DNA from 2 places in the Roseibaca calidilacus genome. Region 1 is predicted to be linked to the other one. Evidence: riboswitches for the same ligand, from Rfam matches in the RefSeq annotation. Region 1 holds a riboswitch; the other holds the start of a gene.

Region 1 (4,411 bases):
GGGCTGCGGACCCCGATCCAGCCCGATGAATGGCTGGATTGGGTTGTGCGCCATGGTGCCGCGCAAGAGGCACAGTTGGCTGCTGCCGCCACGCGCGACGCATATGCAGACACGCTGGCCCGCGCGCAGGCGCTGCGCGATGCGTTGGCACCGCATCTGGATATGGTTGCGCCGGATGTGGCTGGCGCCGTTGCCGCCGCGCGCCGCTTTGCCGAGGCGGACCGCAGCGCCCGCGAAACCCGCGCCGCCGCGCAAGAGGCTTTGCGCCGCGCCGAAGACGCGCTTGCAAAACGGGCTGAGCGCTTTGCAAATTGCCAGCATATCGCGGCAAAGGCCGAGACGGCGTGGCAAGCCGCGGTTGAAGACGCTTTGCGCGGGTCGGTCGCGCCCGAGGGCTTGCTGGCCTCGCTGGAGCCTGTGCGCAACCTTGTCGCCCAGAACGCCGCGCGCAAGGATGCCGCGCAGCGCGTCGGCACCATGGAGCGCGATCAGGCCCTGTTCGCAGAGAAGGTGGCGGCCTTGGCCCAGACACAAGGCATGAGTTTGGGCGCGACACCCGCTGACAGCTTTGCCAAGCTGCGCGCGGCATCGGATACCGCCCGCCGCGCCCAGACCCGCGCGCAAGACTTGGATGGGCAATGTGCCAAGACGCGCGCTGCGCTGGACGAAGCGCGCGCAGCTTTGGCCGAAATCGCGCGCAGGGTCGAAACCTATGCTGCCGAATTCCCGACAAGTGCAGAGACCAGCACGCTTGATGCGCTGCGCGTGACCGCAAATCAGGCCATGCAGGTGATCGAGAAGCGTGTGCAACTGGTGAAGCTGGAACGCGATATCCTGTCAGAACTTGGCGCAGCGACGCTTGCGTCTGCCCGCACAGCGCTAGAGGGGGAAACCCTTGTCACCCTTGGCACCAAGCTGGACCGCGCCCGCGCCGAGCTAGAGCGCGCCGAGCAGGCCTGGACCGCGGCGACAGAAGCGCGTGTGACCGCGCAACAGGCGCTGGCGCAGATCACGGGCGATGCCGGTATTGCCAGCCTGACCGAGCAGCGCAGCACATTGGAATTGCAGCTTCAGGACGCGGTGCAAGAGTATCTGGAATTGTCTTTCGGCCACAGGCTGGCAGATGCGGCCATTCGGCGGTATCGCGACACGCATCGCAGCGGCATGATGGCCGCGACCGAACGGTGTTTTGCGGCCCTGACGCAAGGTGCATATACCCGGCTGACCAGCCAGCCCGACGGGGCAGGGGAAACGCTGCTGGCGGTTGATGCATCGGGCACGGCCAAGCGCGTGGCAGAGATGTCGAAAGGCACCCGGTTCCAGCTTTACCTTGCCTTGCGGGCCGCCGCGCATGAGCAATTGATCGCGCAAGGCACCTGTTTGCCCTTTTTCTGCGACGATATTTTCGAAACTTTCGACGAGGCGCGCACCAGCGCCGCCTGCCGCGTGATGGAGCAAATCGGCACGCGCGGGCAAGCAATCTACCTGACGCATCATCGCCATGTGGTCGAGATCGCGCAACAGGTCTGTGACACGCCGCCAATTTTGCACGAGATTTAGGTCTGGCTTGCCCCCCTTGACAGGCAGGCGCTGCAAGACGATGGTGCAATATGTGACAGGGGCGTCCGCGCAGGCGGGCTGAGAAGCACCCTTCGAACCTGAACCAGATCATGCTGGCGTAGGGAGTCGCGGAAACCGTCCAGCGCCAGAATGGGGCTATGGCGGTTTTGCGTTGCTCCCGCAGGCGTTTGGCGGGAGGATATGATGACAGACCACGGAACCCATTTGGACCAGATGCGCGCACAAGCGCCCTTGGTTCATAACATTACCAATTACGTCGCCATGAATATTATGGCCAATGTCCTTCTGGCGGTGGGCGCGTCGCCCGCGATGGTCCATGCCCGACAGGAAGTGGCCGAATTTGCCGGGCTGGCGCAGGCGCTGACTGTCAATATCGGCACCGCAGACCCCGATTGGGTAGAGGCAATGGCACTTGCCGCGCAGGTCATGACGCAGGCTGGCCGTCCTTGGGTGCTGGACCCGGTCGGCGTGGGTGCAACCCGGTTCCGGCAAGACGCCTGCGCGCGGCTGGTCGATCTGGGGCCAAGCATCATTCGCGGCAACGCATCTGAAATACTGGCGCTGGCCGGGACCGCCGCCGCCGGACGCGGGGCAGATGCCGCCGACAGTGTCGCCGCCGCACAAGAGGCCGCGCTGGCGCTGGCACGGCGCAGCGGGGCGGTGGTTGCCGTCTCTGGCCCCGAGGATTTCGTGACCGATGGACAGCAAAGCTTCCATGTCGCCAACGGACACCCGATGATGCCGCGGATCACGGCGCTGGGCTGTTCGCTCAATGGGGTGATCGCGGCTTTCGCGGTAGCAGCCCCAGCGCTGCCCGCAACTGCTTCGGCGCTGGCCTATTACGGGCTGGCGGGCGAGCAGGCAGGCGCGCGCAGCGAGGGGCCGGGTGGGTTTCAACCCGCGTTTCTGGATGCGCTTTACGGCATGACAGCCAGCGCGCTTGATGCTGGCGCAAAGGTGCGCGCCGCATGATGGGGCCGGTCTATGTCATCACCGACCCCGACGCGCCCTGCCCGGTGGCCATGCAAGCCCGGCTTGCGGCGCAAGGGGGTGCGGGTGCGGTGCAAATCCGCGACAAAACCTTGCCCGATGACGAGTTCACTGCCCTTGTCGCCAGCCTGCTTCCAGAAATGACCGCGCGCGGTGTCATGCTGATCGTGAATGACCGCGTTGATGTGGCGCTGCGCAGTGGTGCCCATGGGCTGCATATCGGGCAGGGCGACGGCGATCCGGCGCAGATCCGCGCGCGTCTGCCACAGGGCATGATCCTTGGCCTGTCGGTCGAGACACTGGCGCAGGCCAAACAAGTGCCGGCGGGCGTGGATTATATCGGTGCAGGGCCGGTGCGGGCGACCGCGACCAAGCCTGATCATGCCGCGCCCATTGGCTTTGACGGGTTGGCGCAGATTGCCGCTGCGGCACGCCTGCCCTGCTACGCGATAGGCGGGATCAAGCCGGGCGATGCGGGGGCGGTCAAGCATGCCGGGTGTGTGGGTATGGCGGTCGTCTCTGCCGTGACCCGCGCGCCAGACCCGGCCCTTGCCACCCGCACCCTGCTGACCGAATGGAGCGATGCATGATCCCGAATATCCTGTCGATTGCCGGGTCGGACCCGTCCGGCGGTGCTGGTATCCAAGCCGACATAAAGGCGATTTCGGCCAATGGTGGCTATGCCATGGCCGCAATCACGGCCCTGACGGCGCAAAACACCCAAGGCGTGCAGGGCGTGCACATGGTTCCGCCCGAATTTGTTGCCGCGCAGATTGCCGCCTTGCGCGCGGATATCCGCATAGATGCCGTCAAGATTGGGATGCTGGGCAGCGCTCAGATGATCGCGGCGGTGCGCGATGCCGTGGCGGGGCTTGGCGTGCCGGTGGTGTTGGACCCTGTCATGGTGGCCAAAGGCGGTGATCGGCTGTTGCAGACAGAGGCCGTGGCCGCCTTGCGTGCGGCGCTGCCCATGGCCAGCGTCCTGACCCCGAACCTGCCAGAGGCCGCCGATCTGCTGGACCGGCCCGAAGCCACGGACCGCGACCAGATCGAAGATCAGGCCAAGGCGCTTCTGGCGCTTGGGCCGGGCGCAGTGCTGCTGAAGGGGGGGCATCTGCCGGGCGCAGACTGCCCTGACCTGCTGGCCACGGCCGATGGGCTGACATGGCTGCCCGGTCCGCGCCATGACACCCGGCGCACGCATGGCACGGGCTGCACGCTGTCTGCGGCGCTGGCCACGCTATTGGGGCATGGTCAGGCGCTGCCGCAGGCGTGTGCCGGGGCCAAGGCCTATGTCGCAGGCGCTATTCGCCATGCCGATGCCTTGTCGGTCGGGCAGGGGCACGGCCCGACACATCATTTTCACGCAGTGAAAGGCTAGTTCCATGAGTTTTATGACACGCGCGCTGGCCGAAACTGCGCCGCTCTGCGCCGCGATGCGCGATATGCCCTTCAACCGTGGTCTGGCCGATGGGTCGTTGCCGCGTGCAGCGTTTCAACGCTACATCATTCAGGATGCGCATTACCTAAATGGGTTTGCCCGGGCCTTGGCGCTTGCCGCCGGGCGCGCGCCAGATGCGCAGGCCGTCAGCCAGCTTGCGGGTTTTGCCGCGGGCACCTTGCAGGCAGAGCACGAATTGCACGCCCATTACATGGGTCTGTTCGGGGTGACCAAAGACGACTTTGCCGCCACCCCGCCCAGCCCGGCTTGTGACCATTACACCAATTTCCTGATTGCCACTTCTGCCACGCGCAGCACGGCTGAAAGCGTGGCTGCCGTGCTGCCCTGTTTCTGGGTGTATCGCGATGTCGGGCGCGCGATCCATGCGTGCGCCGCGCC
Region 2 (4,411 bases), on a different contig from region 1:
GCAAACAGCAAGATCACGCCAAGGTCGCCCATCGACAAGGCCGCGGTCAACCCGGCGGCAAAGCCCAGCGGGCGGCGCAGGCGCGGCAGTGTCACCAGCCGCAACCGTGCCCCCCCGTGCAAGCCCAGCGATGCCGCCAGCCGCCCTTGCGTGGCGTGGCTGTCGCGCAAGGCAGGCAGGATCAGCCGCAGCGCAAAGGGCAGCGCCAGCCCGGCATTGACCAGCATGGTCACCGCCAGCGCCATGTCGCGCGGGTCGGCCACGGGGCGCAGCATCAGGAACAGCCCCGTGCCGATAACCAAGGGCGACGCCGCCAGCGCCGCCAGCCCCAGCCATTCAAGGCCCATCGCGCCCGCACGCGGCAGGGCAAGGATGGCATGGGCCAGCACAAGCGCGAAGCCGATGGTCAGTGCTGTGGCCCCCAGCGCCACCCAAAGCGAGCGTATGGTCGCGTGCCAGACAGGTGCAGGCAGGCTGGCCAGATGCGGCGCGCCGCGCAGCACGATCAGCGCCAGCGGCACCAGCAGGAACAGCGCGGCAAGCGTGACAAGCAGGCTATCGCCCCACGCGGCATGGGAGCGATAGTCCATGCGCGGCAGCGGGCGGTCCAGACCGCCGCCCATGCCAGAGGGCAGCGCGACGCGCAGCGCCAGCACGCCAGCGCCAAGGCAGAGCGCGAATTGCAGCAAGGCCAGCGCAGCGGCGCGGCCCATGTCGAAATCGAAGCGGAACGCTTGGTAGATGGCCAGTTCAACAGTTGTTGCACGCGGCCCGCCGCCCAGCGCCAGCGCCACCGCAAAGCTGGTCAGACAGATCAGGAACACCAGCAGGAACGCGCCGGGCGCAAGCTCTCGCAACATCGGCACTTCCAGATGGCGCAACCGGTCGGCAGGCGAAAACCCAAGCGAAACTGCCAGCCGCACCCGTTCCGCCGGGATTGCCGCCCAGCCTTGCAGGATGATCCGGGTGGCCAGTGGCAGGTTGTAGAACACATGCGCCAGAACCACACCATGCAGCCCGTAGATGTTGACCGGCCCCAATCCGACCAGCGCCAGCGCATCGTTCACCAGCCCAGAGCGGCCAAACACCGCCAGCAGGCCCAGCACCGCGACCAGCGTGGGCAGGATGAAGGGTGCGCCCATCAGCGTTATCAGCAGGCCACGCCCTACGAATTGGCGCCGTGCCAAGGCGCGGGCGACCGGAATCGCCAGCACAACCGACAAAAGCGCAGACAGAAACGCTTGCAGCAGCGTAAAACGCACGGCGGCCCAATCCGCCGCGCGCAAGCCTGTCAGCCCTTCGGCGCGCAAGGCGACTGCCCCCAGCGCGCCGAAATTCAACGCCAGCAACCACAGCGCCACGACACTTGCCATGGCAAGGGTCATGGTGCGGGCGCTTGTCACCGGGTCATGCCTTGCAACCACAAGTCCAATGCTGGGCCACGGCGCTTTTCTGCCTTGGCCTCGTCATACCGAATGGGCGTTTCGGGGAAGGGCAGGTCGCGCATCACCTCTGGCCAGTCCGCGCGCGGCAGGGCCGACGGGTAGGACCAGTTGGCATAGGCGATCATCTGCTGGAACTCTGCCGACAGGACATAGGCCATGAAATCGGCGGCAAGATCCGGCTGCGCCGCGCCAGAAAGGATTCCCGCCACCTCGGCGGTCAGGTAATGCCCCTCCTCGAAAATGGCGGCGGCCTTGCTGTCATCCTCTTCGGCCACGATGTGATAGACGGGCGATGTGGCGTAGCTCATGACCATGTCGGCCTCGCCCTCGGTGAACAGGCCGTAAGCTTCGGACCATCCGGCGGTGACGGTCACGGTCTGCCGCGACAGGGCTGCCCAGACCTCTGCCGCGTCCTCGCCATACAGTTGGTCCACCCAAAGCAGCAGCGCCAGCCCTGCACCGGATGACCGCGGGTCTTGCCACACAAGCGAGATATCCTCGCGGGTCAGCAATTCGGCAAAGCTGGTGGGCGGGTTTTCGACGCGGGTCTTGTCATAGACCCAGGCGTTATAGCCCCAGTTGAAGGGCAGGAAGGTCTCGTCCTCCCAGTCGATCGGCAGGGTCAGCGCGTCCAGCGGCTGGCCATGCGGCACGAACAGCCCGGTTTCGCGGGCGCGCAAGGTGGTGTCGGTGTTCAGCCCGATAACCACGTCGCCTTCCAGCCGCGCGCCTTCCAGTTGCAGCCGCGACATGACATCGCCGGTGCGAAACTCCAGCGTGCAGCCGTTGCAGCGGGCCTCAAAACCCTCCTTTATGGCGGGGCCAGGGCCCCATTCGGACCCGAAATAATCGGGCGCAATGACGGTCAATGTCTGGGCTTGGGCGGATGCTGCCAAGCCAAGGAATGCCGCCGCGAAAAGGGGTGATTTCATGTCTCAATCTCCATTCTTCACGACAGGCGGAGATGAGCGCGGGCGCGATGCGCCCTGTCCCTTCCCTCCGCCGGTCTTAACCGGTTCAGGTTCAACGGGTTCATGCGTTTCGCACATCTCAGCCCAAAGGGCACCCCGAGGTGATGGGAGAGGTAACGCTTTTGCACGGTCGCGGCAAGCTGTCTGGTTGCAAGCGAAACAAGAACCAAATAGTGTTGTGTGTAGTATAGGACTCCCTAAATGTTGCATGACCGTCTGCCCGATTTCGTAAGACAGCACTACGAAGTGCATGAATGGCGGCATGCCAGCGCAATTCTTGCGTCCGACTATCCAAAAGAGTGGCGTGATATCCTCGATGTTCTTGGGGCATTCAGGCTTCGGAAAAGTTGGATTGCAACGGGTGGTGGGAGCAAGAGTAAGGTCTCTGGCTTCATAGATGACTTTTTGTATGAAAGAGGTTGGATTGAGAAGAAATTCGAGACCGGCGTCCTGTTGGACGGGGTGCGGCTGGATTCACCGACACATCAGATTGACTGCTATCGCAACGAGGTCGCGCTAGAGATTGAATGGAACAACAAGGACCCGTTTTTCGATCGTGATTTGAACAACTTTCGTTTGTTGTTCGACCTGCGGGCAGTAAGCGTTGGGGTGATCGTGACACGTTGCGACGAATTACAAGATATTTTTAAGAAACTTGGGCGAGGATCATCATATGGAGCCTCAACAACGCATATGAGTAAATTGCTGCCGAAGATCGAAGGTGGTGGTGCTGCTGGATGCCCTCTTTTGGTATTTGGCATCTCACCAAGCCTGTATGTAGAGGACGAAGCATGAAAAGCGCCGCAGACGATCTGCTCGACACACTGAGAGGGCAGAAGTTTCAGACAATTCTTGCTGACCCGCCTTGGCAGTTTCAGAATCGCACTGGCAAAATGGCACCGGAACATAAGCGCTTGTCACGTTATCCAACCCTGTCGTTGGAAGAGATTTGCGATATGCCGGTCGAAGCCTTGGCCGGAGAACCGGCGCATCTTTATCTTTGGGTTCCAAACGCTCTTTTGCCCGAGGGACTTAAGGTGATGGAGCATTGGGGTTTCAGTTACAAAAGCAACCTTGTCTGGTATAAGGTGCGCAAAGATGGTGGGCCAGATCGGCGCGGCGTGGGGTTCTATTTTCGCAACGTCACGGAAGTTCTGCTGTTCGGGGTGCGCGGCAAGAATGCGCGGACACTGCCGCCGGGTCGGTCGCAAGAAAATATTCTTGTCACGCAGAAACGCGAGCACAGCCGCAAGCCGGACGAACAATATGACCTGATTGAGCGGTGTAGTTTCGGGAATCGCTTGGAATTATTTGCACGCGGCCCGCGCGATGGATGGACCGTTTGGGGCAATCAATCTGAAGATTACACACCCACATGGAATACCTATTCCAATCACTCCCAGAGCAATGTAGTCCCATTAACCGTGAAAAACCGGTAAAATTCGATGAGCTTCAACACATTCGGCCATTTGTTTCGCGTGACCACATGGGGCGAAAGCCATGGGCCTGCCTTGGGGGCGACAGTCGATGGTTGCCCGCCGGGTGTGGCGCTGGATGAAGCCATGATCCAGCAATGGCTGGACAAGCGTAAACCGGGGCAGAACCGGCACACAACGCAGCGGCGCGAACCCGACGCGGTGGAAATTCTGTCGGGGGTTTACGAGGGCCGCACCACCGGCACGCCGATTCAGTTGATGATCCGCAACGTGGATCAGCGCAGCAAGGATTACGGCAATATCGCCGACACGTTCCGCCCCGGCCATGCCGACATAACATATTACCAAAAATACGGGCTGCGTGACCCGCGCGGGGGTGGCCGGTCCTCTGCGCGCGAAACGGCGGCGCGGGTGGCGGCGGGCGGCGTGGCGCGCGCGGTGCTGGGCCAGCTTTTGCCCGACCTGCATATACTGGCTTACATGGTGCAGATGGGGCCGCACCATATTGACCGCGCCCGGTTCGTTGAGTCAGAGATCGCGCGCAACCCGTTCTGGGTGC

Evidence for each region. Region 1 has a riboswitch for thiamine pyrophosphate ahead of thiM (hydroxyethylthiazole kinase). Riboswitches for the same ligand answer to the same signal wherever they lie in the genome.
Region 2: linked by a shared signal. The riboswitch ahead of AWT76_RS15900 (thiamine ABC transporter substrate-binding protein) and the one ahead of thiM (hydroxyethylthiazole kinase) in region 1 are both predicted to bind thiamine pyrophosphate.

Annotation. Positions count from the first base shown of each region.
Region 1 covers NZ_FBYC01000001.1:92,825-97,235, forward strand. Annotated here, with positions in the region: gene AWT76_RS00275 (ATP-binding protein) at 1-1,560, shown strand, start outside; TPP riboswitch at 1,608-1,702, shown strand; gene thiM (hydroxyethylthiazole kinase) at 1,765-2,553, shown strand; gene thiE (thiamine phosphate synthase) at 2,550-3,161, shown strand; gene thiD (bifunctional hydroxymethylpyrimidine kinase/phosphomethylpyrimidine kinase) at 3,158-3,952, shown strand; gene tenA (thiaminase II) at 3,957-4,411, shown strand, end outside.
Region 2 covers NZ_FBYC01000004.1:2,523,147-2,527,557, reverse strand. Annotated here, with positions in the region: gene AWT76_RS15905 (thiamine/thiamine pyrophosphate ABC transporter permease ThiP) at 1-1,385, opposite strand, end outside; gene AWT76_RS15900 (thiamine ABC transporter substrate-binding protein) at 1,400-2,377, opposite strand; TPP riboswitch at 2,423-2,525, opposite strand; gene AWT76_RS15895 (BglII/BstYI family type II restriction endonuclease) at 2,618-3,211, shown strand; gene AWT76_RS15890 (MT-A70 family methyltransferase) at 3,208-3,855, shown strand; gene aroC (chorismate synthase) at 3,862-4,411, shown strand, end outside.